3 regions of the Thermoanaerobacter siderophilus SR4 genome follow, and region 2 is predicted to be linked to each of the others. Evidence: riboswitches for the same ligand, from Rfam matches in the RefSeq annotation. Region 2 holds a riboswitch; each other region holds the start of a gene.
The links. Region 2 has a riboswitch for thiamine pyrophosphate ahead of thiD (bifunctional hydroxymethylpyrimidine kinase/phosphomethylpyrimidine kinase). Riboswitches for the same ligand answer to the same signal wherever they lie in the genome.

Region 1 (12,052 bases), 1.0 Mb from region 2:
TATATTGACTCCACATACTCGCTAAATTTGCTTTTTTTATCGTAATCGCCAATTATTTGGATATTATCTTGCTTTTTATATAATACAGCATAACGAGGATGTTTTGTAGATATTTTTATTGAGCCCTTTGTACCGTATATTTCAAATCGAGTCTCCTCCTCAAGGTCGGCAGATATCCTTGAGGCTTCGATACTTCCCCATCCTCCATTTTTCATTTCTATTTCTACATTTGTCCAGTCATCTACATCCACTTCTTCATAAATTTCAGAGCCTTTGGATACAGGCCTTTTTTTAAAATATGTCTTAGAATTTGATCTTAAAGACTTTATTTCTCCCATCATAAATCTTACTGCATCCACAAGGTGTATCCCCATGTCAACTATTGCTCCACCACCAGAAGTAGCTTTTTTCATTTTCCAGGACATAGGCCTTTTAGGATCCATATAGCCCGAATGAAGCATCAACGCCTTAAAATTTAAAATTTCACCTATCTCTCCATTTTTTATCATGTCCCTTGCCTGGTTTACAGCGGGCATAAACCTGTACATTAAAGCTGTTTGATGTATTATCCTTTTTTCTTTTGCCTTTTCCATTATTTCATAGGCTTCTTTGCCGTTAACTCCCATTGGCTTCTCAAGATATAATGGAATGCCTTTTTCTATCACTTTCATCGCCTGTTCATAATGAAGGTAATTAGGGGTACATATGTCGACAGCATCAAGGCCGCCCTCTTCCAGCATTTCTTCAATACTTTTTACACCTTTTTCAAAAAAATGTGGTATATCTTCTATGTTATTCTTGTACACAGGTCCAAGTTTCACTTCAAAAGGAAGGTTTTTAAATATTAAAGGCATTGAAAAACAAGCTATAGAATGGATTGTCCCAATAAAGCCAAGCCCTATAAAGCCAAGTTTTATTTCTTTTTTTGACATCCAAATCACCTCTTTATAAAATTACGATATATTTTAATTATAACATTAATAAAGCATAAAAAAGAACAACCCCTTTTAAAAGGGACTGTTCTTTTACAATTATACACAAACCATTTCTTTATTGTATGTTTCTTCTATAAAATCCGAAATAATAGGTCCAATCTTATCTATATCCACCAAAAAAGAGTCATGACCTTGCATTGAAGATATTTCTTCAAATTTGCCACACCCTCCTGAAGCATTAAGTTTTTTAATGAAATCCCTCATGTACTTAGAAGGAAAAATCATATCTGTATCTATCCCTATCATAAGTATTTCCGCTTTAATCCTTTTAAGTGCCATCTTCAAAGAACCATAAGGCTTCGTAATGTCATGTTCATTCATAGCCCATAAAATATATAAATATGAATTTGCATCAAACCTGTTTATAAAAGACAAACCATGATAGTTGAGGTAATTTTCCACTTCAAAATTGTTTTCATCTCTTAACCTATCAAATCTATAGTCAAATAAATCACCACTTTTGTAGGTTATCATTCCCAGCATTCTGGCAGTGCTCAATCCTTTATCAGGTTTATGGGGCTTATCATAGTAATCACCGCCGTAAAAATGTGGGTCATTTAGTATGCATTGTATTCCTACATGATTATACGCAATATTAAGAGGAGTAAGCTTATAATCAGCAGCTATGACAATAGATTTATCCACTAAATCCGGGTATGTCACTGCCCACTCTAAAGCCTGCATTCCTCCCATAGACCCTCCAATAGCGACTTTTATCCGGTCTATGCCAAGATAATCTAGAAGAAGTTTCTGCACTCTCACCATGTCTCTTATATTAATTTTTGGAAACCTAAGCCCATATGGTTTCCCTGTTTTAGGGTCTATAGAAGAAGGTCCTGTCGTTCCATAACAACTGCCGAGAAAGTTAGAGCATATGACAAAATACTTATCTGTATCAATATATTTACCGGGGCCAATTAAAGGGTCCCACCAGCCCACGTTATTTTTCCCAGGATTCACACCTGCTGCATGGGCACTGCCACTTAAAGCATGTTCCACAAGTATCACGTTATTTTTTTCTTTATTTAATTTCCCATAAGTTTCATAAACAATAGTAACTTCATCAAAGCTATACCCACTTTCTGTAGTGAATATATTTTTCCCTTTTAGTGTAACCTTTTTTTCCTCAACTATCATCTGCATCAACCTTTCCTTATCTATTTTTGCGATGCATAAAGGGCATTATCAAGGTCTTCTAATATATCTTCTATATCTTCTAGCCCTACAGAAAGTCTTATCATATCCTCCGTAACACCAGAAGCTAACTGTTCTTCTTTTGATAACTGCTGATGGGTCGTGCTGGCTGGATGTATAACCAAAGACTTTGCATCCCCTATATTAGCAAGATGAGTAAATAATTTTAAACTCTCTATAAACTTAATGCCTGCTTTTAATCCACCTTTTATGCCAAAAGTCAAAACTCCTCCTTGCCCTCTTGGCAAATACTTTTGTGCCAAAGCATAATAGGGACTTGATTTAAGTCCTGGATAATTCACCCACGAAACGTAGGGATGAGAAGCTAAAAACTCTGCAACTTTTAAAGCATTTTGACTGTGCCTTTCCATCCTAAGAGATAGAGTCTCTAATCCTTGTGCGAATAAAAATGCATTAAATGGACTCAAAGCAGTACCCAAATCCCTTAAAAGTTGCACCCTCGCTTTTACAATATAAGCTGCTTCGCCTACATCTTTTACATACCTTATACCATGATAACTTGGATCTGGTTCTGTAAGTTCTGGAAACTTTCCATTGTCCCAATTAAATTTTCCAGAATCTACTATAACTCCACCTATAGAAGTCCCATGTCCACCTATAAATTTAGTCGCCGAATGTACCACTATATCAGCCCCAAACTCGATAGGCCGTGCAAGGTAAGGAGTTGCAAAAGTATTATCTACAATGAGAGGAATTCCTGCAGTGTGGGCAATTTCTGCTATTTTTTCAATGTCAGCCACGTCAATCTTTGGATTGCCAATAGTCTCAACGTACAAAGCTTTTGTGTTATCTGTTATTTGACTTTTAAAGTTTTCAGGATTGCTGGGGTCCACAAACTTAAAATTTATACCAAACTTTTTCAAAGTAGTCGCAAAAAGATTATAAGTCCCTCCATAAAGATTGGTAGAAGATACAATCTCGTCTCCTACTCCTGCGATATTAGTAACTGCCAGCGTTATAGCTGCTTGACCTGAAGATACAGCAAGGGCACCTACCCCACCTTCTAATGCAGCTATTCTCTTTTCAAAAACGTCAACTGTGGGGTTCATCATTCGAGTATATATATACCCTTCTTCTTTTAAGGCAAAGAGGTCTGCAGCGTGCTCAGTACTTTTAAAAGCAAAGGAAGAAGTTTGATATATAGGAAGGGCTACAGCTCCCGTAGTTGGGTCAGGCTCCCACCCTTCATGAATTGCCAAAGTTGAAAAACCATATTTTTTAGACATACTTTTAACTCCTTTCACAAAATTTTTTTAAATCACTTCTACAAAATCCTCAAATTTACTTACTTCTTCTGTTATATCCTCTTGCAAAACTTTAAAAATAGTTTTTATCTCGGTTATTTTTTCTAATTTTTCTGTAAATGTCTCAACACTTTTCTTCATTTTAACAATAGCTGTAAATGTGCCGTTTTCATAGGAAGATTCCACAATTGATACTTTTTGTTCTTTTAAAAACTTTAAAACTTTTTTCAAACCTAAAATATTTTCTTTATGAGTTTCAAGCCTTATATAAAAAGTATCTGTAAAACTTCCCTGACGAATTGGAAGAAAGTTTATCCTCTTATTATCTTTGATATCATAGTTTAACAATATATCAATTAAATCTGCCACTACAGCATCCCCTGTAGGAAGTTCTCCAGCACCTTTTCCTACAAAAACATATTCACCAAAACTATCCCCTCTAAGTATGATAGCATTATTTACGTCGTTTATCCTTGACAAAATATTATTTTCTTCGACTAAAACTGGTTCCACTCCTGCAAAGATGCCATCTTTGACTTTTTTGCCCCAGGCAAATAATTTTATTTTATATCCCCACTTATTGATGTAATTTAAATCTTGAGTCGTGATTTCGTCTATTCCTTTTCTGGTTATAGAATTTACTGGCACGTTTATATTGAACACTTTCCTCATTAATATAGCAAGTTTATAAAGGGCATCAAAGCCTTTTACGTCATAATCGGGATTTGCTTCTGCATATCCTAATTGCTGGGCTTCTTTAAGTGCTTCTTTATACCTTCTACCTTCAGTAGTCATTTTGGTGAGAATATAATTAGTAGTGCCATTTATTATACCGCCTACAAAATCTATTTCATCTGTAATTTTTAATCTATCAATTTGATGCAGTATAGGTATAGCCCCACCTACACTTGCCTCACATTTTAGAAATACTCTATTCTTTTCTGCTATTTCATTTAATTCTTCTCCATGCTTAGCTATCAATTCTTTATTTGCAGTGATTACATGCTTCCCTGAAGACAAAGCCTCCTTCACATATTCGTAAGCTGGAGAAATACCTCCTATTGCTTCAATGACTATTTTTATCTCTTTATCTTTCAAAATTTCTTCAGCATTTTGGGTAAGTAGTCCTTCTACCTTCACTTTCCTTGGCTTATTGAGATTTTTCACGAGTATCTTCTTTATCTCAGGATAAACCCCTGTACTCTCCCTTATATGACCTCCTCTTGAAGTTATCAATTTATATACTCCTGTTCCTACTGTTCCAAGTCCTAATAATCCGATTTTTATTTTCATGTCACACCTCCAAATAAATTTTTAGGCCCTCTTCTCAATGAGAAGAGGGCCTAATAATCCGCCACTCCTCTCATCTCTCAGGTTAGACACCCTAACCTGCAGGATTTGGCACCAGACGCATATAAATGCCGGTTGCCGGGTTTCATCGGGCCAGTCCCTCCACCACTCTTGATAAGAGGTTTGTGTGTAATATATTCAATTTTGCATGTTGTAATCTATGTTATCACTTTGAAACTGTAAAGTCAAGAACTTTTTTTGTACTCTTTCTTAAATTTTTTCTAAATTTTAATATACGCCGATTTTTTTTAGTGGTATAATATTATTGTATAATATTTATACTCTATCGATTATAAAAATTTAATATTTGCCACATGGGGTGCCGGCGTAACCGGCTGAGAAAAAGGTGTTGCCTTTTAACCCATCGAACCTGTTAGGTTAGTACCTGCGTAGGGATGTGGTCATCTGCCATGGCTATAATCCCCATGGTTTATTTATTTTTTAAGGAGGTTTTTATTATGACACAATTGGAATACGCCCTTTCAGGCATTGTCACAAAAGAGATGAAAATAGTCGCAGAGTATGAAGGAGTAGACGAAGAATTTATTTTAGAAGGAGTTAAAAAAGGAGAAATAGTAATACCATCAAACATCAACCACAAAAACCTCATTCCCAAAGGCATAGGAAGGGGTTTATCGACAAAAGTAAATGCCAATATAGGAACCTCTGATGCATACCCTGAAATTGAAAAAGAAATTGAAAAATTAAATGTTGCTGTAAAAGCTGGAGCAGATGCGGTAATGGATTTAAGCACAGGGGGCGACATTAACCAATCTCGTAGAAAAATACTTGAAAATTCCCCTGTCCCTGTAGGAACTGTCCCTATGTATCAAGCAGCTGTAGAATCTATATCCAAATACGGTAGCATTGTAGCTATGCCTGAAGAATTTATTTTTGAAGTTATAGAAGAACAAGCAAAAGACGGGGTTGATTTTATTACAGTCCACTGTGGTCTAACATTTGAATCATTGAAAAAGCTTAAAGACAACGGCCGAGTGATGGATATAGTAAGCCGCGGTGGCTCCTTTACAATTGCTTGGATGCTCCATAACAACAAAGAAAATCCTTTGTATAAACATTTTGATAGACTCCTTGATATTGCTAAAAAATATGACATAACTCTAAGCTTAGGAGATGGACTGCGTCCAGGTTGTCTTGAAGATGCTACAGACGCAGCACAAATTCAAGAACTTATAATCCTTGGCGAATTGGTAAAGAAATCTCGAGAGGCAGGAGTTCAAGTTATGGTAGAAGGACCCGGGCATGTGCCAATTGACCAAATTGAAGCAAATGTAAAACTTCAAAAACAACTTTGTCACAACGCTCCTTTTTATGTGCTTGGCCCTATTGTGACTGATATAGCTCCTGGTTATGACCACATAACTTCAGCAATCGGAGGAGCAATTGCAGCAGCTTCTGGTGCTGATTTCCTTTGCTATGTTACACCCGCTGAACATCTCGGACTTCCAGACAAAGAAGATGTCAAAGAAGGCGTTATTGCAGCAAAAATAGCTGCCCATGCTGCAGATATCGCAAAAGGCGTAAAAGGTGCTAAAGAAAAAGATTTAACTATGGCTAGAGCTAGAAAAGCCTTAAACTGGGATGACCAAATAAAGCTTTCTATAGACCCTGATAAAGCTTTTAAATATCGCGTCAATAAAAACATATCTACAGCCAAAACTTGCAGTATGTGCGGAAAATTCTGCGCTATGAAAATTGTCAGTGAGTACCTTGGAACTTCAACTATGACTTGCTAATACCTTTGCCTTATTTACATTCCCCCCTTGATTTTCTTTGCTAATTTCTGCTATAATAGAGGAAAACATCAAGGGGGTATTTTTTATGGAAAAGTGGCAGTGCACAGTATGCGGGTACATCTATGATCCAGAAGAAGGAGACCCATCACAAGGAATTGAACCAGGAACTCCTTTTGAAGAATTGCCTGATGATTGGGTCTGCCCGGACTGTGGAGTAGGAAAAGATATGTTTGAAAAAATGTGAGGGAGCAATTGCTCTCTCTTTTTATTGATTTTTAATAAGATTCATATTATTATAGTTGTATGAAATCATTATGCTCAAACAAAGATATAATCAAACTGTGGAGGGCGTGTAAATTTAATGAGTGAAGGTTTTAGGAGGTTAACTCCTGAAGAAGCTTTAGAAATTATAAAAAAGCAACAGCGAGGAAAATTAAAAATATTCTTAGGATATGCTCCTGGTGTTGGAAAAACTTATGCAATGCTCAATGAAGGCAACAGGCGTCTTAAAAGAGGTCAAGATGTAGTAATAGGTTATGTGGAAACTCATGGAAGAAAAGAGACAGAAGCACAAATAGGAAATTTAGAAATAATCCCGCGAAAAAAAATTGAATACCACGGCATGATATTAGAAGAAATGGATACCGACGCCATAATTGCTCGTAAACCAGAAGTAGTTTTGATAGATGAATTGGCACATACGAATGCGCCTGGCTCTAAGCACAAAAAAAGATATGAAGATGTGGAAGAAATTTTACGCCATGGAATAAATGTAATTACAACACTTAACATCCAACATTTAGAAAGTTTAAATGACGTTATTCAACAAATCACAGGTGTTGCTGTAAGAGAAACAATCCCTGACAGCATAGTCGATAGCGCAGATGAAATTGTTGCTGTAGATTTGACTCCTGATGCTTTGCTTAATCGATTAAAAAGAGGAGATATTTATCCAGTAAGCAAAGTCGATGAGTGTCTATCTAACTTTTTTAGAAAGGGAAATTTAAATGCTTTAAGAGAGTTAATGCTAAGACTTACCGCCGAAGAAGTAGATATAGAATTAGAAGAATATATGAAAGAGCATGGAATAACTGATACATGGGAAACAAATGAAAAAATAATGGTGTGTATAACACCAAATCCACTATCTAAAAAGCTTATAAGAAGGGGTGCAAGGAGAGCAAGAAGATTCAAATGTGATTGGGTAGTAGTGTATGTAAACTGTACACATTTTCTTGCACCTAAACTTACTGAAAAAGATAAAGAAGTTTTAGAAAGCCATTTTATGTTAGCAAAACAATTAGGAGCAGAAGTCTACACATTGACAGGAAAAAGCGTGTCTGATGAGCTTTTAAAATTTGCAAAGCAAATGCACATTACACAAATAATAATAGGGCATTCTCAAAGGTCAAGACTGCAAACCTTTTTTAGAGGTTCTACTGTTATAAAGTTAATTAAAAAAGCAAAAAATATAGAAATTCACGTAATACCTTATAAATAACTTCTTCATTACTAAAAGGAGCAGTGAAAAATGGAAAACAAATTTAGAATCTCACTTATAACTTTTTTGTTAATTTTAGCCATAACCATGACAATGGTATTAGTTTTTCACCAACCTCCCTATATACCGCTTTTTATAAGCTATATAATAACCTTTGCTATTGTTTTGATAAACGGTTTTTCGCCTCAAGAACTTATCAATATGTCAATTAAAGGAATTAAAAAAGGTATAAACGTGATGATTATACTCCTTTTGATAGGAGCCCTCGTTGCCTTGTGGAAACAGAATGGAACCCTTCCTGCTCTTATTTACTACGCCTCCCACTTTTTAAAACCACAAGCTTTTTTGTTGGTGTCTTTTATCACAACCTCTATTATCTCAATGATTTTAGGTACAGCTGTAGGAACCGCTAGTACTATTGGAATAGTAATAATGGGACTAGCCCATGGCTTTGGCTATTCTCTTCCAATAGTTGCTGGTGCAGTAATATCCGGTTCTTTTATAGGAGATAGGACTTCTCCCCTTGCAGGAAATGTTATTCTTCTGTCAGATATGGGAGAAATTGAACAATACAATGTACTTAAATCTCTTTTTAAAACCGCGATTCCTACTTTTGTATTAACTGGTTTATTGTACTATCTTTTAAGTCTTCACATTAATATTTCTTCGCCGCACACCTTTGACAATCTTGCAGCTATAATTTTGAAAAATTATAAAATAAACTTTTTCTTGTTTTTAGCTCCTATAATGATTATAACGTTGGCTTTTTTCAGGATTTCTACAAAGATAAATCTTTCAATTGCTGTCCTTCTCTCCTACTTTGTCTCTTTACTAAATGGTTATAACCCTATAGATTCTTTAAAAGTCATTATGTTGGGAAATATATCTAATATTCCAGAATTTAAATCTATCTTTTCAGGAGGAGGTATGATTTCAATCTTCCCAATGATAGGAGTAGTAACCTTTGCTACCGCTCTTTCTGGAATATTAGAAGGAACAGGAATTATAAAAGCAGTTTTTAGAAAAGCCCAAAAAATTAAAAACCCTAAAATTGCCTATTTGGTCACAATGTTATTAAGCACTTTAATGGCAGTAATAACTTGCAATCAAGCTCTTTCTGTAATTTTACCTTCCCGCATAATGTTAGACGTATTTAGAAATCTTAACGTAAAAAGTGATATGATGGTAAGAGCAATAGCAGATTCAGGCATGATACTTGCCGGGATAATACCTTGGAATTTAGCAGCAATGCTTCCTTCTGCAGTTTTAGGAGTAAAAGTCATTGACTATCTTCCCTATGCTTATTTAAATCTATTATTCCCTATATTATCAATACTTATCGTGTTTATAGAAAGTAATAAACAATATAGCAATGCTACAATAGAAGAATTTTAAAAAAGCAGGATTTTATTCCTGCTTTTATATCGCATATTTTAAGTTTGTATAATAAGGTAGCCCTTCTACCATAGGGACCTTCACTTCTCCTTGTATAAGGGGTCTTGCATAATCAAAAAATTCTTCAGTGACATAATTACCTTCTTCATTTATCCAATTTAAAGGCACTTTTTTCTCCTTGTTACACACTTTATCAACATCTACAATATCCGTTTTAACAGTGTATTGGTAATTTCTTTCTCTTACAAGGCTTATCATTTTCCCGGTTTCACCACATAACGCATACTTTACTGCTTCCCTCCCCAACATTTCAGCTTCTTCAAAATCCACTTTAGATGCCAAGTGCATTGCACATCTTTGCGTTACACCAAGTCTGGTCATTTTGACACGTTTATATATTTTCTCTTTTACAAGCTTTTCTATATAGTCTCCTACTCCTCCCAGTTGAGGATGACCAAAAGCATCTTTATGATAAGCATTTTCTTTTCTTCCAATGTAATTCCCTTTTTCATCCATAAGTCCTTCTGATACAGTTATAAAGACATTGCCATATTCCTTATAAGCTTTATTTACATCCTCTAAAAATCTTTCCTCATTAAAAGGTATCTCAGGAAGATAAATAAGTTGTTTCAAATGGGGCAATCTTTCTTTAACCAAAGCAGAAGAAGCGGTAAGCCAACCTGCATTTCTGCCCATCACTTCGAGTACGTTAATTGTCTTAGTCTCATACACTTCCGCATCTAAAGCAAGTTCTAAAGTAGTTGTGGCTATATATTTTGCCGCACTTCCAAAACCAGGAGAATGATCTGTAAACATCAAATCGTTATCAATAGTCTTAGGAATTCCAATTACATTTATTTCAAAACCTATTTCTCTTGTATATTTACTGATTTTGTCAACGGCATCCATAGAATCATTGCCACCTATGTAGAAAAAATATTTAATGTTGTATTTCTTAAAAATTTCTATTAACTTTTTGTATTCCTCTTCATCCTCTAAATAGTCTTTTAACCTATATCGGCACGACCCTAATGCAGCCGCAGGGCTAAATCTCATTTGTTTTATTCTTTCATAGGGAATATCAAATATGTCAATAATATTGCCTTTTATTATACCTTCTATGCCGTTTATCCCACCATAAACTTTGCCAATTTTCTCCGAGCGTGAAGCTTCCATTATAGCTCCATACAGACTGGAGTTAATAACAGCTGTAGGACCACCCGATTGTGCTATAAGACAATTGCTTTTAGTATACATAATATACCCCCATTGTGATATTCTATTATAAATTATAAAGTAATTCAGATATATTATATCACAAAAAGAAATATAATAATAATTTTTGATAAAATTTTATCAACCATTCTTGCAAAAAGCAAAAAAATATAGCAAAATTATAATAAATAACGCATTCATCTTAAAAATACGGAGGGAGACATTATGGATGTAATTGAATTAGCTGCTCATTTGATGGCATTATCAGCGAGAACAGCACCTAAAGCAACTGGAAAAGACTTTATAGAAACAAAAGTAATTACAGGTGAAGACCTCGTAAGGTTAAAAGAGGATATGATGAAATATGGCGAAGAATCCGGAAAGAAAAATTTTGACAGGGATGCAAAAAACGTCGCTAACTCCAGTGCAGTACTTTTAATTTCATTAAATAAACCAGAAAAAGTTGGACTAAATTGCGGCGCCTGCGGTTATAATCTTTGCACTAGTCTAAGGGATTTTAGAGAAGGTACAGAATTCGCAGGTCCCATATGTGCCTGGAGGCTCATCGACTTAGGAATAGCAGTAGGGTCTGCAGTTAAAACCGCCAGTCTCTTGAATGTGGATAATCGAGTTATGTATAGAATAGGTGTAAGTGCAAGAAGGTTAAAATTAATTGAAGGAGAAATTGTTATAGGCATTCCTCTTTCTGCTACAGGCAAAAACATATACTTTGATAGATAAAAAATGCCAGGTTAAATCCTGGCATTTTTTTAAAATGACTTAGCTGCTTTTACAATATCCTCCGCTGTCAAACCATAATGTTTTAAAAGCTCTTTAGGTGAACCGGATTGTCCAAACTCATCTCTTATTCCAATTCTCTTTATCTTCACTGGATATTCCTCTGAAAGAACCTCTGCTACCGCCGAACCAAGCCCACCTATTATGCTGTGCTCTTCTGCTGTTATAACTTTGCCCGTCTTTTTAGCTACTTCTACTATTAAATCTTTGTCTATCGGCTTTATTGTGTGGATATTGACAACTGTCGCTTCTATTCCCTCTTCTTTTAGTTTATCTGCTGCTTCAATCGCTATGGCTACCATTATCCCTGTCGCTATTATCGCTACGTCTTTCCCTTCTCTTATTACTTCACCTTTTCCTAATTCAAATTTGTAGTTTTGATCGTGTATATCTGGTACTGCCATCCTCCCCAACCTTATGTATACTGGTCCATAGTGCTCTGCCGCCGCAAATATGGCTTGTCTCGTCTCTTCTGCATCGGCTGGGTTTATTACCACCATCCCAGGTATTCCTCTCATAAGGGATATATCCTCTATTGATTGGTGTGTCGCCCCGTCTTCTCCTACTGTTATGCCAGCATGG
Region 2 (12,052 bases):
AGAAAAAAGGTGCCTTTGCCTTTTTTAATTATTAGCCATCAAATTTAAATTTCCATCAAACTTTATACCAAATATTATCCCCTAAAAAACCTTTTTAAAATATGCAGACCATTTTTATTATACCACAAATTAATTCAAATTTGAAAAAAGGGGCACAAGGAGGTGAAAATGGTTACTAATAGGACGTCCCTAATGTATACTGAATATTTTAAGAAAAATAGAGAAAAATGAGAAAATTGTAGATATGCTTTATAAAATGATTATAATTGATAGCCAGCAGAATTTGCAGTGTATTTGCACCCTTTTAAAAAGGAGAGGGGTGTAGCAGGACAGGTTATGTGCTTATAGCAAAAATGTAAGACTATTTTAAAAAAACATGAAATTTTAAAGGAGGATGGTAAGCCGTGCGTAAAGGCTTTGTTAGGGGAGTAGCGGCAGGTTTATTATCGTTTTTACTTTTATTTGCTTCGGCGTGTGGAAATAAGTCTGAGAGTAGCGATGTTATAAAAATTGGAGCAAACTTAGAGCTGTCGGGAAATGTTGCCACATTGGGTCAATCAGGCTTAAATGGAATTATGTTAGCAGTAGATGAAATTAATAATGCTGGCGGAGTTCTTGGTAAAAAGATTGAAATAGTCAAGTATGACAATAAGTCTGATAATACAGAAGCCGCTTCGGTTGCGACTCGGTTAATTACCCAAGATAAAGTAGTTGCTATTATTGGTTCGATGACTTCTGGCAATACCCTATCTTATGTTAATATTGCCGAAACTAATAAAGTTCCTGTGATCTCGCCCTCGGCAACTAACCCTGATGTTACAGTAGATCCTAAAACAGGCAAGGTAAGGGAGTATATTTTCCGGACTTGCTTTATAGATCCTTTCCAGGGGACGGCAATGGCGAAGTTCGTTTTAAATGAATTAAAGCTTAAAAAAGTTGCTGTTTTAAAAGATAATACAGCTCCTTATTCGGTGGGTTTAGCTAAGTTTTTTGTAGAAGCTTTCAAAGCTGGCGGTGGCGAAATTTTAGCTGATGAAAATTACACTAGCCAAGATCAGGATTTTCGCTCGGTATTAACCAAGATTAAAAATTTAAAGCCTGAATTTATTTATGTACCTGGTTATTACGAGCAAGTGGGCCAAATTGTAAAGCAAGCACGTGAGCTTGGTATTAATGTTCCTATGGGCGGTGGTGATGGCTGGGATTCGCCAAAACTTGTTGAAATTGCTGGTGCAGCTGCGCTTAATAACACCTTTATTACCAATCACTATTCGTCTTTAATGCCTGACCAAAAAGTTCAGGACTTTGTTAAAAAGTATAAGGAAAAATACAGCAGCGAACCGGATGCAATGGCTGCAGTAGGTTATGATACGGTACTTGTTTTAGTTGATGCCATTAAACGGGCTGGTGAAGCTACACCCGAAAAAATCAAAGAAGCTTTAAAGACCACCAAGAATGTAGAAGGAGTTACTGCCAAAATCTCCTTAGATGAAAATCACAATGCTGTTAAAGGCTTAGTGATTTTGGAATACAAAGACGGTAAGCAAACCTATAAAGCTTACGTAAATCCTTAAAAGATTAAAGGGGGGGAATATTCCTCCCCTAAAGAAAATGAATTTAATTAGGTTAGAGGTGGTTAATATGATGGAATTTATCCAGCAGTTAATAAATGGAATATCAGTAGGAAGTATTTACGCTTTAATTGCGTTAGGATACACTATGGTTTATGGTATTATAAAACTCATCAATTTTGCCCATGGCGATGTTTACATGCTTGGTGCCTTTGCAGGACTATATGCGACCTTGGTTTTAAAAATGTCTTTTGTTCCAGCGTTAATTTTTTCCATGATTGTGTGTGCTATTTTAGGCATTATTATCGAAAGATTGGCATATCGTCCTTTAAGAAACTCACCTAAAATTGTAATTTTAATTACTGCAATAGGCGTTTCCCTTCTTTTAGAATATACCACGATGTTTTTCCTGGGTCCACAGCCTCGAGCATTTCCGGAGGTTTTTAAAGAGGTTTCGTATTCATTACTTGGCGGAAAGGTTACCATATCAAATAGGGAAATTTTAATTATTGCGGTCACGGTTATCTTAATGATTTTACTACAGTATATAGTTCATAATACGAAAATTGGAAAAGCAATGCGGGCAGTTTCTTATGACATGCAAGCTGCTCGTTTAATGGGAATAAATGTGGATACGACAATATCCATCACCTTTGCTCTTGGTTCAGCTTTAGCTGCGGCAGCAGGGGTACTGGTAGGGATATATTACAATAAAGTATTTCCCTTAATGGGAATTATGTTTGGTTTAAAAGCCTTTGTTTCAGCGGTTTTAGGAGGAATAGGAATTATACCTGGAGCAATGACCGGAGGGCTTATTTTAGGGATTACCGAGTCCTTAGTAAGTGGGTACGGCAGTTCTTTATATCGGGATCCTGTAGCTTTTGTGATTTTGATTATTATCCTATTAGTTAAACCTTCTGGCTTATTTGGGAAAAACGTTCGGGAGAAAGTGTAGGTGTTACAGAATGCTGAAAAATTGGTTTACAAAGGAAAATCTTGCAGTAACGTTGTTGCTAGTAGTGCTTATGGTAGGAGTTCAGGTTTTGTATTCAGCAGAAATCATTAGTCCTTTTGTGATGTTAAACTTAATTATTATCGCAATCAATATTATTCTTGCAGTAAGTTTAAATTTAGTGGTTGGTTTTACGGGACAATTTTCTATTGGCCATGCGGGATTTATGGCATTAGGTGCTTATGCGTCGGCTATTATGTCTTTAAATTTTAATGCCCCTTTTATTGTATCCTTGTTAGTTGGAGCAATAGTGGCGGGTATTGGCGGTATTATAATTGGCATACCTACCTTGCGTTTAAGAGGCGATTACTTGGCTATTGCTACTTTAGGACTGGCTGAAATAATCCGGGGGGTAATAACAAATATTGATTATTTAGGTGGAGCTTACGGTTTAATGGGGATACCACAGAGGACTAATTGGCTGTGGGCTTTTGGGTGCATGCTGGTTACAGTTTTAGTTATCAAAAACTTTGTTCAATCCAGCCACGGTCGGGCGTGTATTTCAGTTCGAGAAAATGAAATTGCGGCGGAAGCCATGGGAATAAATACCACGAAATATAAAGTTATAGCTTTCACTATGGGTTCATTTTTTGCTGGAATTGGCGGGGCACTCCTTGCTCATTATATTACCTTTATTGAACCAAATGCTTTTAACTTTTTAAAATCCTTTGATATACTTGTGATGGTAGTTTTAGGAGGACAGGGGAGCCTCACCGGTTCAGTGGTAGCGGCAATTGTACTAACGTTAATTTCTACATTTTTACAGAGTTTAGCAGAACTGCGACTTATAATTTATGCCATAATCTTAATCTTGGTGATGTTATTTAGACCCCAGGGACTTCTTGGAACCCATGAGTTATCCTTTAAGCTTTTGCAGAGAAAGAGAGGTGTAAGTCATGGCAGCCATTCTGCAGACGCATAGCGTGGGGATTAGTTTTGGAGGATTAAAAGCAGTTCAGGATTTAAATCTTACCTTAAATGAAGGAGATTTAGTTGGGTTAATCGGACCAAACGGTGCAGGTAAAACGACGGTTTTTAACCTTTTAACCGGGATTTACCTTCCAACCACTGGTGATATAATCTTTAAAGGCGAAAGCATAGTAGGGTTAAAGCCTTACCAAATTGCTGCTAAAGGCATAACCCGTACTTTCCAAAACATTCGTTTGTTTGGCGAACTTTCGGTTTTAGAGAATGTTTTAATTGCCAGGCACTTGCATGTTCCATATAATATGATGCATGCTATATTCCGTCTTGGGAAGTTTTACCGTGGAGAAAAAGAAATGCGGGATGAAGCTTATGAGCTATTAAAAATCATGAACTTAGCTCATAAGGCAGAAGAAAAGGCCAAAAACTTACCTTACGGAGAACAGCGCCGATTAGAAATTGCCCGGGCGTTGGCTACTCACCCTTCCTTATTACTTTTAGACGAACCAGCAGCAGGCATGAACCCTCGAGAAACGACGGAGTTAATGGAATTAATTGGCTTTATCCGGAGTAAGTTTAACGTGACTATTTTACTCATTGAGCACGATATGCATTTGGTAATGAACATTTGCGAGCAGATTTACGTCTTGGACTATGGAGTTAATATTGCTCACGGGACGCCTGAAGAAATTAAAAACAACCCTCGGGTTATTGAAGCATATTTAGGAGAGGGGGCGTACCTATGAGCGGGAAGGAAGTATTAAGAATTGAAGAGTTAAATGTATTTTACGGGGCCATTCATGCTTTAAAAGGAATATCGCTTACCGTAAACGAAGGAGAAATAGTAACCTTAATCGGGGCAAATGGTGCGGGGAAAAGCACTACTTTAAATACAATTTGTGGATTGGTCAAGCCTAAATCAGGAAAAATAATTTTTGAAGGTAAGGATATTACTGGTAAAACTGCTCATGACATTGTAAAAATGGGTATAAGCCAGGTGCCTGAGGGCCGACGGGTTTTTGCTAACATGTCAGTATTGGAAAACTTGGAGTTAGGTGCTTATCTTTTAAAAGATAAAGCAGAATTTAAACGCAGGCTTACCAGGGTTTTTGAACGGTTTCCGCGGCTTGCGGAAAGAAAGGGACAACTGGCCGGCTCTTTATCTGGCGGAGAACAACAAATGTTAGCGATGGGGCGAGCATTAATGTCAGCACCTAGACTTATGCTTTTAGATGAACCTTCAATGGGCTTAGCCCCCCTGTTGGTTAAAGAAATTTTTGCGATCATTAAAGAACTAAACGAGCAAGGAACTACTATTCTTTTAGTAGAACAAAATGCACATATGGCTCTTTCTATTGCTCATAAAGGCTATGTATTAGAAACAGGAAAAATTGTGTTATCTGGCCCCGCCTGGGAGCTGGCGGAAAACCCGCAGGTAAAAGAAGCTTATCTCGGGGGGTAAAGGAAGTTAGATAAGGCATTTTACTCGTCAGATTAAAGGCGAGCCCTCTGCTTTTATACATAAAGAGTTTGGTTCGTCATGATATTATTTTTATCAAGAAATTTACATTATAATAAAATTTTGAAAGTTTGCTCTAGGAATTTACAGTAGGCATTTAGTATAAGTACTCTATTTTTTTATAGGTTGGTTCTTAACCAATTCAACATTTATTATACAGCCTTAAAAATAAAAAATATAATCTTACAATGAAACAAAGGCGTTTCATTTGTATGAGTATGCCTTTGTTTTATTTTCTTAATATTTTATGCTTTAATTAATCATTATTTTATCTACGTAAGAAAATGGCATTTTAGTTCTTATAATGCCATCTGGTTGTGGCAAGACTAGAGGATGGAAGACTACATCACTAGAAGATTCGGTTAAAGGAGGTGAAAGGGTGAATCGCACTCATTTTGAAAAAGAATTAGAAGAACTTCATTATGACGTATTAAAAATGGGTAGCCTTGTAGAAGAGGCGATAGCAAACGCCATTGCTTCTTTAGTAAACCATGATACAGAATTAGCTCAAAAGGTCATCGATGGTGATGACAGAATAGACAAAATGGAAGTAAAAATTGACAATAAATGTGCAAAGATTATTGTAACCCAGCAGCCAATTGCAAGGGATTTGAGAATAGTTTTGACAGGGCTTAAAATTGTTACAGACTTAGAAAGAATGGCAGACTATGCAGTAGATATAGCAAAAACTACTTTGAGGATTGCTCATCAAAAATATACAAAACCATTGATAGATATTCCTAGAATGGCTGAAATCGTAAGAGAAATGGTAAAAATGTCATTGGATTCTTATGTTCACCAGGATTTAGACCTTGCAAGAACGATTGGCGAAAAAGATGATATAGTAGACGCTCTTTACAAACAAGTATTTAGGGAACCATTAACTGATATGATAGAAGACCTAAGAAACATCGACCAAGCGAGTCAGTTTTTGTTTGTAGCTCGTTATCTTGAGAGAATTGCTGATCATGCTACTAATATATGTGAATGGGTAATTTTCTTAGATACAGGAGAGCATATAGATTTAAATTAAAAATATTAATTTGGTGTATTTTGGTTTTCATTTTTATACATTTTTTAATAGCTTCAATAGGAATTCCTCCTGTAAATTGTTGATATGGAGTGTATTAAAGCAATAAAGTTCCATATTTTCATCAGCTGTTATTTAAAATACCTATGGTAGCTACTTTACTTTGCTTCCATTCAAAAGTTATCTACCTGCCATTAAATATAATGATACACCTTCAAAGCTTCAAAATTAGCATGTTAATGCTTATAATTCTAAATTTTAGCAATGCTTTGCAAAATCAATTTTCCTTTTTATAGCTGCACATCTTCCCTGGTTAAGGATAGCAGGTATTTTATATTTATGTACATGGCATTTGAAATCGCGGTAAAATCATATGCCTCTTCTTGCAACATTGCCATTGCAGGTGATGCTCCAAAACTCAAAAGTGCGTTTGCATTATCATTCATCACAACATAATTTGTGATGACATGTATAAGTGGCACTTTCCCTTTTACGAGTTCAAAAGTTTTACAATTTCATCAATCATAAAATTTTCTCTTTTCTTTTAAAAAAAGTTTGTGTTACAGTATAAATTACAGCAGTCAAAAATATTGTTGTTATGGTGGGAGTTAGATACCATTTTAATAATGAAGTACCGTTATATACCATGTAATTATACGTAATAATTCCAATGATAGATGATACAACTGCAGGAATATTAAGGTACCCACTTTCTTCATATTTTAATATAAAGAAGCCTACAAAAACTACTGTGTATACTGGAATAAATACACTACCGATAGCATATAAAAAGTTTTGATATTTATCAATTGGGAATAAATATGCTGCTATGATACCTATCAGCGAATAAATTATTAATAGCTCTTTTTTACTGAGCCTTGTTTTAATAACTGCCATTGTAGATATCGCAGCAGAGTATACATCCATAAAAGTAGTCGTCACTGTTGATAAAAGTATTATTAGCAATGGTACAAACCCAGTTTTTATTGATGCAAAATATGAAATTATATCTTTTCCTTCCGTTTTCAATGAAACAAAAAGACCTATAAAATACATAAAACAGCTTGCAATAAAATAACCTAAAAATGTATATATAAAGCTAGATTTTCTATTTTCACTGTTGATCGTATAATCTCCTACTAAAGGCAGCCATGATACAGGCATAGCAACGGCAAGTTCGATTGCATCTACAAAACTTATATTACCTGTTGGTGTTAAAATTTTCCCGCCCTTTAAAAATACTACAACACCAATAGTCAATATAAACAACAATATTACTGCAATGTTATTTACCCAGTATGCTTCACTTTCAAAAAATAGTGACCATAATAAAACAGATATGCCTACAAAAAGTATTCCTACACCAACAGACATACCAATGGCACCATTAAAAGCTTTTGCTGATTGTATAATCATGACTGCTGTCCATCCAATCAATTGTAGAATGTTTAGTGCTCCTAAAAAAATTGTACCTTTATTGCCCAAAACAACTTTTGTTGATTTTATTGCTGGCAACTTAAGGATGTATGACATAAGCCCCCCAAGCGAGAAAAATAATGTACCAATGATATGGCCTATTAAAATAGCCAACAAGCCTTTAGTTAAACCTAGAGGTGCAAATAGCGAACCTGTATAGATTTCAGCAATTGAGATTGCTGCACCTGCCCATATTAGAAAAAGGGTAAAATTTTTAATTTTCATGATTCACACCCGCCTTTCTAAAGTAAGTTTATGAGATAAATTTCTTATATTTTACTAAAACCAATACCACTACATATCCTATAACCGAGCCTATTGTACTGGAAAGCGAAAATGGAATGACAAACATAAAAGCCGAACCGGAACTTCCAAGTATATACTTAGCTATAGGATAAGAAAGCAAAGCCCCTATAATGCCTGTACCTATAACTTCTCCTATAGAGGCAAAATAAAATTTACGTGTAAATCTATAAAGATATCCAGCAATGAACGCACCAACCATTCCTCCTGGAAATGCCAAAAGCGATCCAACACCAAGGATGTTCCTCAAAAGTCCTATAATAAAAGCTACTTCTAACGCTCCCCAAGGGCCCAAAAAAACTGCTGAAATAACATTAATAGCATGTTGAACAGGTGTAACTTTGGCAGCACCTACACTAAACCATACATATTGAGAAGCAAAGGTGCCTATAGCAATAATAAGTGCCATAAAAACCATACGATGTATTTTATTCATACTCCACCTTCTTATCTTTTTCTATTATCTCCGGCGTGAGATTATATATCTCATCAAAAAATGTCACTTTAAAACTGCCGGGCCCTTTGACATTGCTGCTTTGAGCGGCTCTTTCACCTGCTATTCCAAAAGCTACAAAAGCTTCTACTGTAGCTGCAAAATAATCTTCACATACTCCGCAGAAGCTCGCTACTACAGAGGTAAGCATACAACCTGTGCCAGTAACAGTGCCCATCATAGGATGCCCATTTTTTACATACGCAATTCTTTTTCCATCAGTAATTATGTCAGTAACACCTGACACTGCTACTACAACGTTGTACGCGTTTGCTAAATCTTTTGCAGCTTCAGAAATATCATCTGCTCCGCTTTGAGATTCTACACCGCGTATCTTCCCACCTTTGCCTGCAAGTATTGAAATCTCAGCACTATTCCCTTTTATCACAGAAATTTTTACCTCTTCTAATATCTTTTTTGAGCTTTGTGTCCTAAGCTTCGTAGCTCCCGCTCCAACAGGGTCTAATATAACTGGTACTTTAAGTCTATTTGCAGCCTTTCCTGCCTTTATCATCGCTTCTACTTGTTCATTTGTAAGAGTGCCTATATTTAAAACTAAAGCATCTGCTGCACTTACCATTTCTTCTACTTCTTCCAAGGCATGTGCCATGACTGGCAATGCTCCTATAGCCAGTGTTATATTAGCACAATCATTGACAGTAACTATATTTGTAATATGGTGAACTAAAGGTTTTTTCTCTCTTAAAATTTTCAACAATTCTTTTTTCATTTCAAATTCCTCCTATCGTTTATCGCTTTTGCTATAACCTCCAAAAGTTTTCTTGTATTGTTTTCTATATCCCCATAAAATACAGCTGAAACTGAAGATATCCCGTCTACTCCCGACTTTAACATGACTTCATAAGCATTATCTTTTGTTATACCTCCTATTGCAACTACGGGAATAGTGACTGCCTCTTTTATCTTTTTCAGCCCTTCTATTCCAATAGCTTCCGCCTCCGGCTTTGTAGGAGTCTTAAACACCGCTCCCACTCCTAAATAATCCGCTCCATCTCTTTGTGCTTTTAAAGCTTCTTCCACTGTCCTCGCTGATACCCCTACTATTTTATCATGACCTATTACTTTTCTTACAACATCTGCCGGCAAATCCTCCTGTCCAACGTGAACTCCATCTGCATCTACTGCCAAAGCTATATCCACTCTGTCGTTAATAATGAGAGGGATTCTATTTCTTTTTGTCACTTCTTTAACTTTGAGAGCAATTTCATAAAATTCCCTACTTGATATGTCTTTTTCTCTCAGTTGAATTACTGTTGCACCGCCTTTTATTGCTAATTCTACTGCGTCAGCAATATCCATATCCTTTATGTAAGACCTATCCGTTATAGCATAAAGGGTTAAGTCCATATCTCACACCTTCCTTATTTCTATATTCCAAAAATGGTTAGTGGGACCTACTCCATGCCCTATGGCCAACGAATGTTTTATAGCCCCTGTAATGTATGACTTCGCTCTTTTTATTGACTCAACTAAATCATAGCCTAAAGCGATATTGGCAGCTATAGCTGAGGAAAATGTGCAGCCTGTACCATGCGTGTTTTTAGTATCGATTCTCTCTGATGTAATTTCATAAAACTCTTTTCCATCGAAAAATACATCTAAAGCATCTCCTGTAAGATGTCCACCTTTTACCACCACTGTTTTTGCACCAAAATCTAAAATTCTTTTAGCTGCCTCTTTCATGTCATACACACTTTTGATTTCCCTTCCAATTAGCTCTCCTGCCTCCATAAGATTTGGCGTAACTACAAGGCTTAAAGGAATCAGTTCCTCTTTCAAAGCCTCCACTGCTTCCGGCTTCAATAAATAGCTTCCACTTTTTGAAATCATAACAGGGTCCAACACAATATTTTTTACATTGTAATCTTTTAACCCTTTTGCAACCATTTTAATTATGTCTTCATTAGACACCATACCTATCTTCACTGCATCTGGATATAAATCCTCAAAAATTGCCTTCATCTGCAAATACACCATATCAGGACTTATATCCTCAATTCCCAAAACCCCCATTGTATTTTGCGCTGTTATTGAAGTAATGACACTCATGCCGTATACTCCATGGGCTGAAAAAGTCTTTAAATCTGCCTGTATACCTGCTCCTCCCCCAGAGTCAGAGCCGGCAATAGTAAGGGCTAATTTCATAAAAACACCTCCAAATAATAAAATAAGCCCACCTGTGAGGTGAGCATTTTTACAAATGTTTTAAAAAGCATGCTTCCCTACGCAGGCATTACCCTGACAGGTTCAAAGGGTCGGGAACGAATCCCCTCTCAGCCACTTTTTGGCTCCCCTAGCACTTGTCATATTTAGTTTTAAGTAAATTGCTTAAACTAATTATACCACAAACGCAAAAGAATTCAACAATTATTTTGAAAATGATATCAATATTTAATGAGTTAAGTTATAAATTCCCCTTTTTCTGATAAAATTTAAGTGTTAACAAAAAAACATAAAATTACTGCCCTTAGCTCATTTTTGTAAGCTAAGGGCTCTCCTCAATTTCTCAGTCTTCATTTCTTATTTATCAAAAAGATATCCTATTTGAACTTGTTGTGCTATTGTTTGTCCTTCGCTGTCTGCAAAGATTAAAATTTCTTTGCCTTCAACATGGTTAAAATAATAACTATACTGTTCTTGTTCATTGCCTATTGTCTATCTGCTTGCTGTGAAATTTTTAAATTAAATTTTAGAAAGATTCTTCATAAATCTTGGCAATAACAGCTTCAGTTGCTTCCACTGGTGCATTAGAAAGCAATCCGTCCAGCGAAGGCGTAGTTTTAGCAAGCCTTACCAGAGTCGGAATATCCTCTTTTGTGAATCCAAAGTCCGAAAGTTTTTGGGTGCATCCTACATTAAAGAGCCATTCTTCAACCTTTTTAGCTACATATTCTGCTTCAGCAGGCAGACCTTTTAGCCCAGGCACTATAGGACTATATACTTCAGCCAGAACTTCTGCAACAGATGGATAAATAGCCTTTACCACCGCAGGCAGTATAGCACCAAGTCCAAGACCATGAGCTATCTCGGGTTTTACTGCACTCAGAGGATGCTCTAGCGCATGGGTAAGGTGCAAAAGGCCATTGTCAAAAGAAATACCAGCTAAAGCAGAAGCGTAAAGCAAATAGTATCTGGCCACAAGGTTTTCAGGGTCATTTACAGCAGCGGGTAGGTAACGAACTATCAGCCTCACTGTTTCTTTTGCCATTAGGACGCTGTAAGGTGACGCTACAAGAGTGGTAGCAGCTTCGGTAACGTGGTTTAAAGCATCTATAGTAACCGCTATTGTCTGTCTTTTGTCAAGCTTTGTCATAAGGGAAGGGTCATCTATGGCATACATAGGATACAGGCAATCATAAGCAATTGCAGGCTTATAATTTTTTTCTGGGATTGTAGCCACCGCAAATCTGTCTACTTCGGTACCAGTACCATGAGTAAGGTTTATAGCTATAATAGGAGCAGCTTTTTCAGGTATGAATTTCTGTTCATAAAGTTCTCTTGCATTTTTATCAGTGTATTCCAGCAGTACAGCCACACTTTTCGCGGTATCTATAGGGCTGCCACCGCCAATGCCGATAACAGCTTTTGCCCCGGTTTCCCGGCCGATTTTGGCCGCCTCATCGATCATGTCAACAGTAGGATTGGGCCCAACTTTGTCATAAAGTGAATATTTGAATCCGAGTGTCTCAAGAGCCGGTTTTAC
Region 3 (7,421 bases), 640 kb from region 2:
AAAAAACATTGAAAAAGTCATAGCAAGTGAAAAACTGGCAGTAGCGTGACCTGAAGGAAAAGAATAATCTTTTAAAAGATGTTTAAAAGTATTTGTATTAGCTAATACCATATAAGGCCTTGGTCTTGTATATTTTCTTTTTAAGAGCTGAACAAACAAATGGCTGCTTACAAGAGCAGTTAAAGCTTCTAAAGCAGAGGCTTTCACATTGTTTTTTCCGAAAAATATTAAAGATAAGCAAGAAAATATTGTAAAAAAAGGACCTCCTATATGAGTTATTTTAGGCATTATTTTGTCCAATATATTACATTTTATTCTTTTGTTTATATAGAAAAAAATGTTTTTGTCTTTGTCAAGAAGCACTCTTTTTATTTGCATCAGCAAAATCCCCTCCCTATAATCTCATTTCACTAATGCTTTCATCGAAATTTTTCAGCACAATTTCACACACTCTATCAGCGGAATTTTTATAAACCAATTCTTCCATTCTTTTTTCATATACTTAAGTTTATCAAGGTTTTCAAACAACAATTCTCTTAACTTTCAAAAGGATTTTATATTCTTTATATCTACAATTATATATACATTATCGTACTTTTCAAAAGCTTTTTCAACAGCCTTTGCTACTCTTTTATGGCCTGTTCCTATTTATCCATGGGCTTTCCCATAACCTTTGATTAAATTATCTTATGATAACATTAAAAAACATTATAGGGATGTTAATTTTATGTTAAATTTTTTCTTACAAAATATTATACCATTATTTTGGCTATCCATTGAAAAAAATAAAAAGGGGAAATACCCCTTTAAGCAATTGCTTTCTTTTTAATTTCCTCGATAGCATTTCTAACTTGAGGAATTAGTGAAACTGCAAAACATATTGCCACTTCTACACCTATTATGCTTCCATTAACTAAAAGTGAATAAACTATAGGACTCATTCCTTTTGGCGCATAGCTTGCAAAAAAGAATACTCCGGATAAAAAGTGAGAGAAAAATCGTCCAAATCCGCCGACTAAAATTCCCAAACTCAGGTTTTTTCTAAAAAAGCCAGCAAGTCCTAATGCACCAAAAGCCAAAGGATAGTCGAGAAGTACTTGCACCCATTGGACTATAAAGGGGTCTTGAATAAGTTGCAAAAGTCCATATGCCATGCCAACAATCACACCAGGACCTGGTCCATAATAATACGCAAATATAAAAAGTGGAAGCATGCTGGCAGGCGTTATGGAACCACCCTGTGGCCAGTGGTAAAACCTTATATATGACAGCACAAAAGAAATAGCAATTGAAAGTGCTCCGTAGACAAGCATCTTTGTGTCAAATTTGACACTTCTTCGCATCAGATATAAAAGAAAAGCTGCCAATAAAATTGCCAATATAACTGATAAGGTCACTGGTTTTATTTTGGCAAAATCAGAAAATATACTTATAATGTAGGACATAATAAAAAACACCTCCATGATATTTAGAGGCTATGTTCGCTGAAAAAAATACCGCGAAATGCGGTATTTTTGAGCCGCATTCCCTACGGAGGCATTACCCTCATCAGGTTCCAAGGGTTTGGCATCAATGCCATCTCAGCCATTAAGGCTCCCCCAGCGGACATAACCACCTATTTTGTTTTCACCTTTAATTTATCATTTTCTGTAGTCTGTGTCAAGAATAATTATCAAATGCGGATGGCCAAGCTTTGTAGGTTGCTGACGTTTTGCACACACATCAAATGGTATTAACTTGCCATCTCTTCCTCTTTTTCAAACTGACTGTTATAGAGACTTGCATAAAAACCGCCTTTGGCAAGAAGCTCTTCGTGGGTACCTTGCTCTATAATATCTCCATGGTTCATGACAAGTATCAAGTCAGCATCCCTTATCGTAGAAAGCCTATGAGCGATTATAAAGCTTGTGCGTCCTTTCATAAGGTAATCCATCGCTTTTTGTATTTGTATTTCTGTAAGGGTATCTACAGAGCTTGTAGCCTCATCGAGTATGAGAATTTTGGGATCTTTCAAAATAGCTCTTGCTATAGTTAGTAACTGCTTTTGCCCTTGAGAAATATTTGTGGTCTCTTCATTTAATACCATGTTATAGCCCCCTGGCAATGTCCTTACAAAACTGTCAACATGAGCTGCCTTAGCAGCTTTTATAACTTCCTCATCAGTAGCATCGAGACGGCCATATCTTATATTGTCCATAATAGTACCATTGTAAAGCCAAGTATCCTGAAGCACCATGCCAAAAAGTGAACGCAAATCTTCTCTCGTAAAATCTCTTATATCATGCCCGTCAATCAAAATAGCTCCTTCATTCACATCGTAAAAGCGCATTAAAAGTTTCACTATAGTAGTCTTTCCTGCACCAGTAGGACCGACAATTGCAACTTTTTGTCCTGCCTTAATAGAAGCAGAAAAGTTATTTATCACCATTTTATCAGGTCTATATCCAAAACGAACATTTCTAAACTCCACATTCCCTTTTATATCTTCAATTTTTACAGGCTGTGGATTATCTGGAACTTCCTCTTCTTCCTCCAAAAACTCAAATACTCTTTCTGCACAGGCAGCAGTTTGTTGCAGTATATTGGAAATATTTGCAATCTGAGCAATAGGCTGTGTAAAAGATCGGATGTACTGTATAAACGCCTGAATATCCCCCACTTCTATTGCATTTTTTATGACCAACCAACTACCCAAAACTGTAACCGCCACATAACCCAAGTTTCCTATTACATTCATAAGTGGCATCATAATACCTGTCAAAAACTGTGACTTCCAAGCTGCTCCGTACAAAGTGTTATTTAATACATCAAACTTTTCAATGCTCTTTTTCTCTCCATTAAAAGCCTTTACTATATTATGGCCTCCATATACTTCCTCCACATGACCATTTACATGCCCTAAATAATCCTGCTGCTCTCTAAAATACATTTGTGAATGTTTGACAATAAAGGCAATTACCAAAGAAGACAAAGGAATTATCAAAAGCGCCACTAAAGTCATAAGCCAGTTTATGGTAAACATCATAATCAAAACGCCTACTACTGTCGTCACAGAAGTGATTATCTGAGTCAAGCTTTGATTGAGAGTCTGAGTAATTGTATCCACGTCATTTGTAATACGTGACAATATTTCCCCTTGATTTGTGCTTTCAAAATATTTCAAAGGCAGGCGGTTAATTTTTTCAGAAATTTCTTTTCTAAATCTATAGGTAACTTTCATCGCAACCCCAGACATTATCCATCCTTGCAGGTATCCGAATAAAGCACTTAAACCATATAAGCCTATGAGAATTAGAATTATCTTTCCTACATATTCAAAGTCTATGCCACTGCCTTGCCCTGTTATTTTATTCATTACACCTTCAAAAATTTTGGTTATGGCTTTACTGAGTATTTTAGGACCCGCAATGGAGAAGGAAGCACTAAGAGCTGCTAATATAAATACACTTATTATAGAAATTTTATAAGCTGATAAATATTTTATCAACTTTTTCATTGTGCCTTTAAAATCTCGCGCTTTTTCTCCACCGCGAACCATGCCATGGGGACCGCCTCCCATTCCTGGCCCGCGAAGTCTGGGCATCTGTTTGGGGTCTATTCTTCTATTTTCACTCATGCCAATTCCTCCTCCGACAGCTGTGATAAAGCTATTTCTCTGTAAGTTTGACAGTTTTTAAGTAGGTCTTTGTGTTTCCCTATGCCCACAATTTTACCTTCTTCAAGCACTATTATTTGGTCTGCATGCAAAAGAGTTGACACCCTTTGTGACACCATTATAACAGTGCTTGATTTTTAGCCTTTCTCTTAAGGCTTTCCTTAAAGCTGACTCTGTTTTGAAGTCAAGAGCTGAAAAACTTTCATCAAAAATGTATATTTCAGGCTTTTTAACAAGAGCACGAGCAATGGAAAGCCTCTGCTTTTGCCCTCCTGAAACGTTTGTTCCTCCTTGTGCAATCTCTGAATCAAATTTCTTGGTCTTTTCATTTATAAATTCCATTGCTTGTGCAATTTCTGCTGCTTCTTTTACTTCCTCGTCCGTAGCCTGGTCATTTCCGTATTTCAAATTTGATTTAATTGTACCACTGAAAAGCCAACTTTTTTGGGGTACATATCCTATTCTGCTGCGTAAATCTTCCTGCCTTACCTCTCTTACATCTACACCATCAACCAAAACCTGTCCTTCTGTCACATCGTAAAATCTCAAGATCAAATTCACTAAGGTACTCTTTCCAGAACCTGTTCTTCCTATTATGCCTACTGTCTGCCCTGGCAAAACCTTGAAGTTTATATCCTTTAAAGCGTATTCTTCAGCACCTGGATATTTAAAAGATACATTCCTAAATTCTACAGTTCCAGCCATATTTTCATTAAATTGTTTTGGATTTTCTGGGTCTTTTATAGAAGGCTCTGTAGCCAAAACCTCAGCAATACGCTCTGCCGATACTGATGCTCTTGGTATCATTATAAACAGCATTGAGAACATCAAAAATGCAAAGATAATCTGTATAGCGTATTGCATAAATGCCATCATGTCTCCAACTTGCATGCTGGAATTTTGGATTTGGTGAGCTCCTACCCATATTATCAAAAGAGTAATTCCATTCATCACAAGCATCATAGATGGAAATATAAATGCCATAGCACGATTTACAAAAAGCCCTACTTTTGTAATATCTTGATTAGCTTTGTCAAAGCGCTCTTCTTCAAATTTTTGATTATTAAAAGCTCTTACCACCATTATTCCTGACAAATTTTCACGAGTAACTAAGTTTAATCTATCAATCAATTTTTGCATTAGCATAAACTTGGGCATCGCAATGGAGTACAATGCTGATATTATACCTAAAAGTACTATTACTGCTAAAGCTATAATCCAAGACATTGAAACACTTTTGCTAAGTGCTCTAAATACACCACCTATACCCATTATAGGCGCATAAAACACCATTCTTATCATAATTACAAGAAGCATTTGTATTTGTGTAATATCATTTGTAGTTCTTGTTATCAAAGAAGCCGTAGAAAATTTGTCAAATTCAGCATTAGAGAAGCTCTCTACTCTTGCAAATAAATCTCTTCTCAAATCTCTCGCTACTCCAGCTGCCACTTTTGATGCAAAAAATGCTACCATAATAGTGCTTAATGCACTCAGTCCAGTTATCAATAGCATTATAAGGCCAGTATGAAGAATGTAATCAGTTTGAATTTTGTCTGTATTTATGCCAATTGCCTTGTATTCTTCTTTTACAGCCATTGTTGCAGCTTGTATAACCATATTGTCACCTAAAGAAGCAAACTTTTTGTTCATTTCATCTCTTATTTGAATAAGTTGCTCTTCTGGCAGTTGAGACATCATAGCAAAGAGGTCTACATTTGCCGGTATTTTCTTTCCATTAAATTCTATACTTCCGTTTTTTGCACTGGCTTTAGCTTTTTCCACACCTGTAACAGCTAAAAAGGCTTTCCCCATAGGTAAATTTATTTTGTCAATTTCTGATTTATCTACGCTTTTAAGGACATATACAGGCTCTTTTGAAAGAATAGGATATTTTTTTACATATTTATCATAATCAGGACTGGATTTGTCTACTAATGTATAATCTTTTAAAATCTCTTCCTTTTCTTCAGGTGTAACAAATAGCAAAAGTTTATCCATTTCGCTTTTCCTTATAGCCTCAGGCACTGCATTTACTATGCCACCTTGCTGTATTCCATTGTTAACTATCTTGGACATATAGTCAGGCAATGACAAATCACTCATTGCTTGAACAAATATAAAGAACACTGCTAAAAAAATCAACAGAATATAGGGTTTTAAATATTTCGCCAGTTTTACCATACCAACACCTTCTCCTCCTAAAAATTTGCCTCGATTTCTTTTGTGAGAACTACTTCTTTTTAAATTTCTACTTCCTCAACTTATTTACTTAATTTTGTTATACTTCCTCACTATAAATCATGTTGTTTTTCCAATATTTTTTTCAGTGCTTCTAATCCTTCAATTATTTTATTAAGGTCTTGTGGGCTTGCTCTACTTATTAATTTTTCAAACTTCTCTTCAGCTTCTTTGAAATGTTTTTGAAAAGTATCTTTAAACTTAGGAGTCACACTGACATAAACAACTCTTCTATCTTCAGTGCTTCTCGTCCTCTCTACCAAGCCTTGCTTTTCTAACCTGTCAATAATGCCAGAAACAGTGCTATTGGAAAGCCCTAATCTCTGACTTAAGTCACTTACTTTCATTTCACCATAACGGGCTAAAATGCCCATAAGCATTCCTTGTGGTCCTGTAATGTCAAAATCTTTGCATTCGTATTTCATAGAATGCTTTATAATATTCATTATTTGTTTTAAAAGCTTAAGTATTTTCAATCCGTTGTTTATCTCTTCCATTTTCACCACCGCATTTTAAATTATTTCGCACACGAATATTTTGTATTCAAATATTTCTGATACAAAATATATTGTACTCTTCTCATAATAGTATGTCAAGATTTCTTAAAGCTTTTCAAAAAAATAAAATAAAAAAACCGCTAATAAAATTAAAAGCGGTTTTACATATTAGAAAAAATCTCTAACACTGCCTCCAGTTCATAAGTATTTACAACATCTTTTGCTTCAAGCCACCCCTTTCTTGCAATACCAATGCCATACTTTACATCTTCCAACCCTTCTACACTGTGGGCATCCGGACATATGGCAAATTTTACACCTTTATCTTTTGCATATTTTATATATCTCCAGTCAAGGTCTAATCTATAGGGGCTGGCATTTATCTCAATTATTTTGCCGTATTCTTTTGCCGCGTCAATTACTTGATAGACGTCAATTTCATAGCTGTCTCTTGCCAGTAAAAGTCTTCCAGTCAAATGGCCTATTATCTTTGTGTATTTATTTTTAATGGCGTTTATCACTCTTTTTGTCATCTCTTCTTTAGTCATTCTAAAATGAGAATGTATAGAAGCTATAACCAAATCGAATCTTTTTAAAATTTCTTCGTCGTAGTCTAATGACCCATCCGGCAAAATATCCGATTCAATACCTTTTAATATGACTATATCATCGTATTTTTTGTTTAACTCTTCTATTTCTTCCCACTGTTTCAATAGCATTTCCTCTGCCAATCCACCGGCATAAAAAGCAGATTTACTGTGGTCAGTAATCGCTATGTATTTATATCCTAGCTTTCTCGCTCTCTCTACCATATCAACAAGAGAATTTCTACCGTCGCTATAAGTAGTGTGTACATGAAATACGCCTTTTAAATCTTTTTCTTCTATCAAGGCAGGTATTTCTCCTCTTTCTGCCGCCTCAATTTCTCCCATGTTCTCTCTAAGCTCTGGAGGAATATAAGACAAATTAAGTTTATTAAAAATTTCCTCTTCAGAGCTGCATTTAATAAGGACATCCCCTTTAAAAAG

Region 1: it holds a riboswitch for thiamine pyrophosphate, as region 2 does, so the genes downstream of both, thiC (phosphomethylpyrimidine synthase ThiC) here and thiD (bifunctional hydroxymethylpyrimidine kinase/phosphomethylpyrimidine kinase) in region 2, are expected to answer to the same signal.
Region 3: it holds a riboswitch for thiamine pyrophosphate, as region 2 does, so the genes downstream of both, thiT (energy-coupled thiamine transporter ThiT) here and thiD (bifunctional hydroxymethylpyrimidine kinase/phosphomethylpyrimidine kinase) in region 2, are expected to answer to the same signal.

Annotation. Positions count from the first base shown of each region.
Region 1 covers NZ_CM001486.1:668,459-680,510, forward strand. Annotated here, with positions in the region: gene THESIDRAFT1_RS03140 (Gfo/Idh/MocA family protein) at 1-932, opposite strand, end outside; gene metX (homoserine O-acetyltransferase MetX) at 1,032-2,132, opposite strand; gene THESIDRAFT1_RS03150 (homocysteine synthase) at 2,153-3,436, opposite strand; gene THESIDRAFT1_RS03155 (homoserine dehydrogenase) at 3,464-4,747, opposite strand; SAM riboswitch class I at 4,815-4,925, opposite strand; TPP riboswitch at 5,110-5,217, shown strand; gene thiC (phosphomethylpyrimidine synthase ThiC) at 5,263-6,561, shown strand; gene rd (rubredoxin) at 6,647-6,805, shown strand; gene THESIDRAFT1_RS03170 (universal stress protein) at 6,923-8,062, shown strand; gene THESIDRAFT1_RS03175 (Na+/H+ antiporter NhaC family protein) at 8,093-9,457, shown strand; gene THESIDRAFT1_RS03180 (6-phosphofructokinase) at 9,482-10,714, opposite strand; gene THESIDRAFT1_RS03185 (ferredoxin domain-containing protein) at 10,898-11,413, shown strand; gene THESIDRAFT1_RS03190 (transketolase family protein) at 11,443-12,052, opposite strand, start outside.
Region 2 covers NZ_CM001486.1:1,685,598-1,697,649, reverse strand. Annotated here, with positions in the region: gene THESIDRAFT1_RS08315 (ABC transporter substrate-binding protein) at 405-1,574, shown strand; gene THESIDRAFT1_RS08310 (branched-chain amino acid ABC transporter permease) at 1,642-2,526, shown strand; gene THESIDRAFT1_RS08305 (branched-chain amino acid ABC transporter permease) at 2,537-3,505, shown strand; gene THESIDRAFT1_RS08300 (ABC transporter ATP-binding protein) at 3,480-4,253, shown strand; gene THESIDRAFT1_RS08295 (ABC transporter ATP-binding protein) at 4,250-4,969, shown strand; gene phoU (phosphate signaling complex protein PhoU) at 5,406-6,059, shown strand; gene THESIDRAFT1_RS08285 (hydroxyethylthiazole kinase) at 6,347-6,538, opposite strand; gene cytX (putative hydroxymethylpyrimidine transporter CytX) at 6,579-7,757, opposite strand; gene thiW (energy coupling factor transporter S component ThiW) at 7,786-8,271, opposite strand; gene thiM (hydroxyethylthiazole kinase) at 8,264-9,058, opposite strand; gene thiE (thiamine phosphate synthase) at 9,055-9,696, opposite strand; gene thiD (bifunctional hydroxymethylpyrimidine kinase/phosphomethylpyrimidine kinase) at 9,700-10,494, opposite strand; TPP riboswitch at 10,552-10,654, opposite strand; gene THESIDRAFT1_RS08255 (iron-containing alcohol dehydrogenase) at 11,039-12,052, opposite strand, start outside.
Region 3 covers NZ_CM001486.1:1,044,078-1,051,498, forward strand. Annotated here, with positions in the region: gene THESIDRAFT1_RS05130 (phosphatase PAP2 family protein) at 1-378, opposite strand, end outside; gene thiT (energy-coupled thiamine transporter ThiT) at 807-1,445, opposite strand; TPP riboswitch at 1,508-1,610, opposite strand; gene THESIDRAFT1_RS05140 (ABC transporter ATP-binding protein) at 1,733-3,616, opposite strand; partial or broken gene THESIDRAFT1_RS05145 (ABC transporter ATP-binding protein) at 3,613-5,839, opposite strand; gene THESIDRAFT1_RS05150 (MarR family winged helix-turn-helix transcriptional regulator) at 5,950-6,393, opposite strand; gene polX (DNA polymerase/3'-5' exonuclease PolX) at 6,555-7,421, opposite strand, start outside.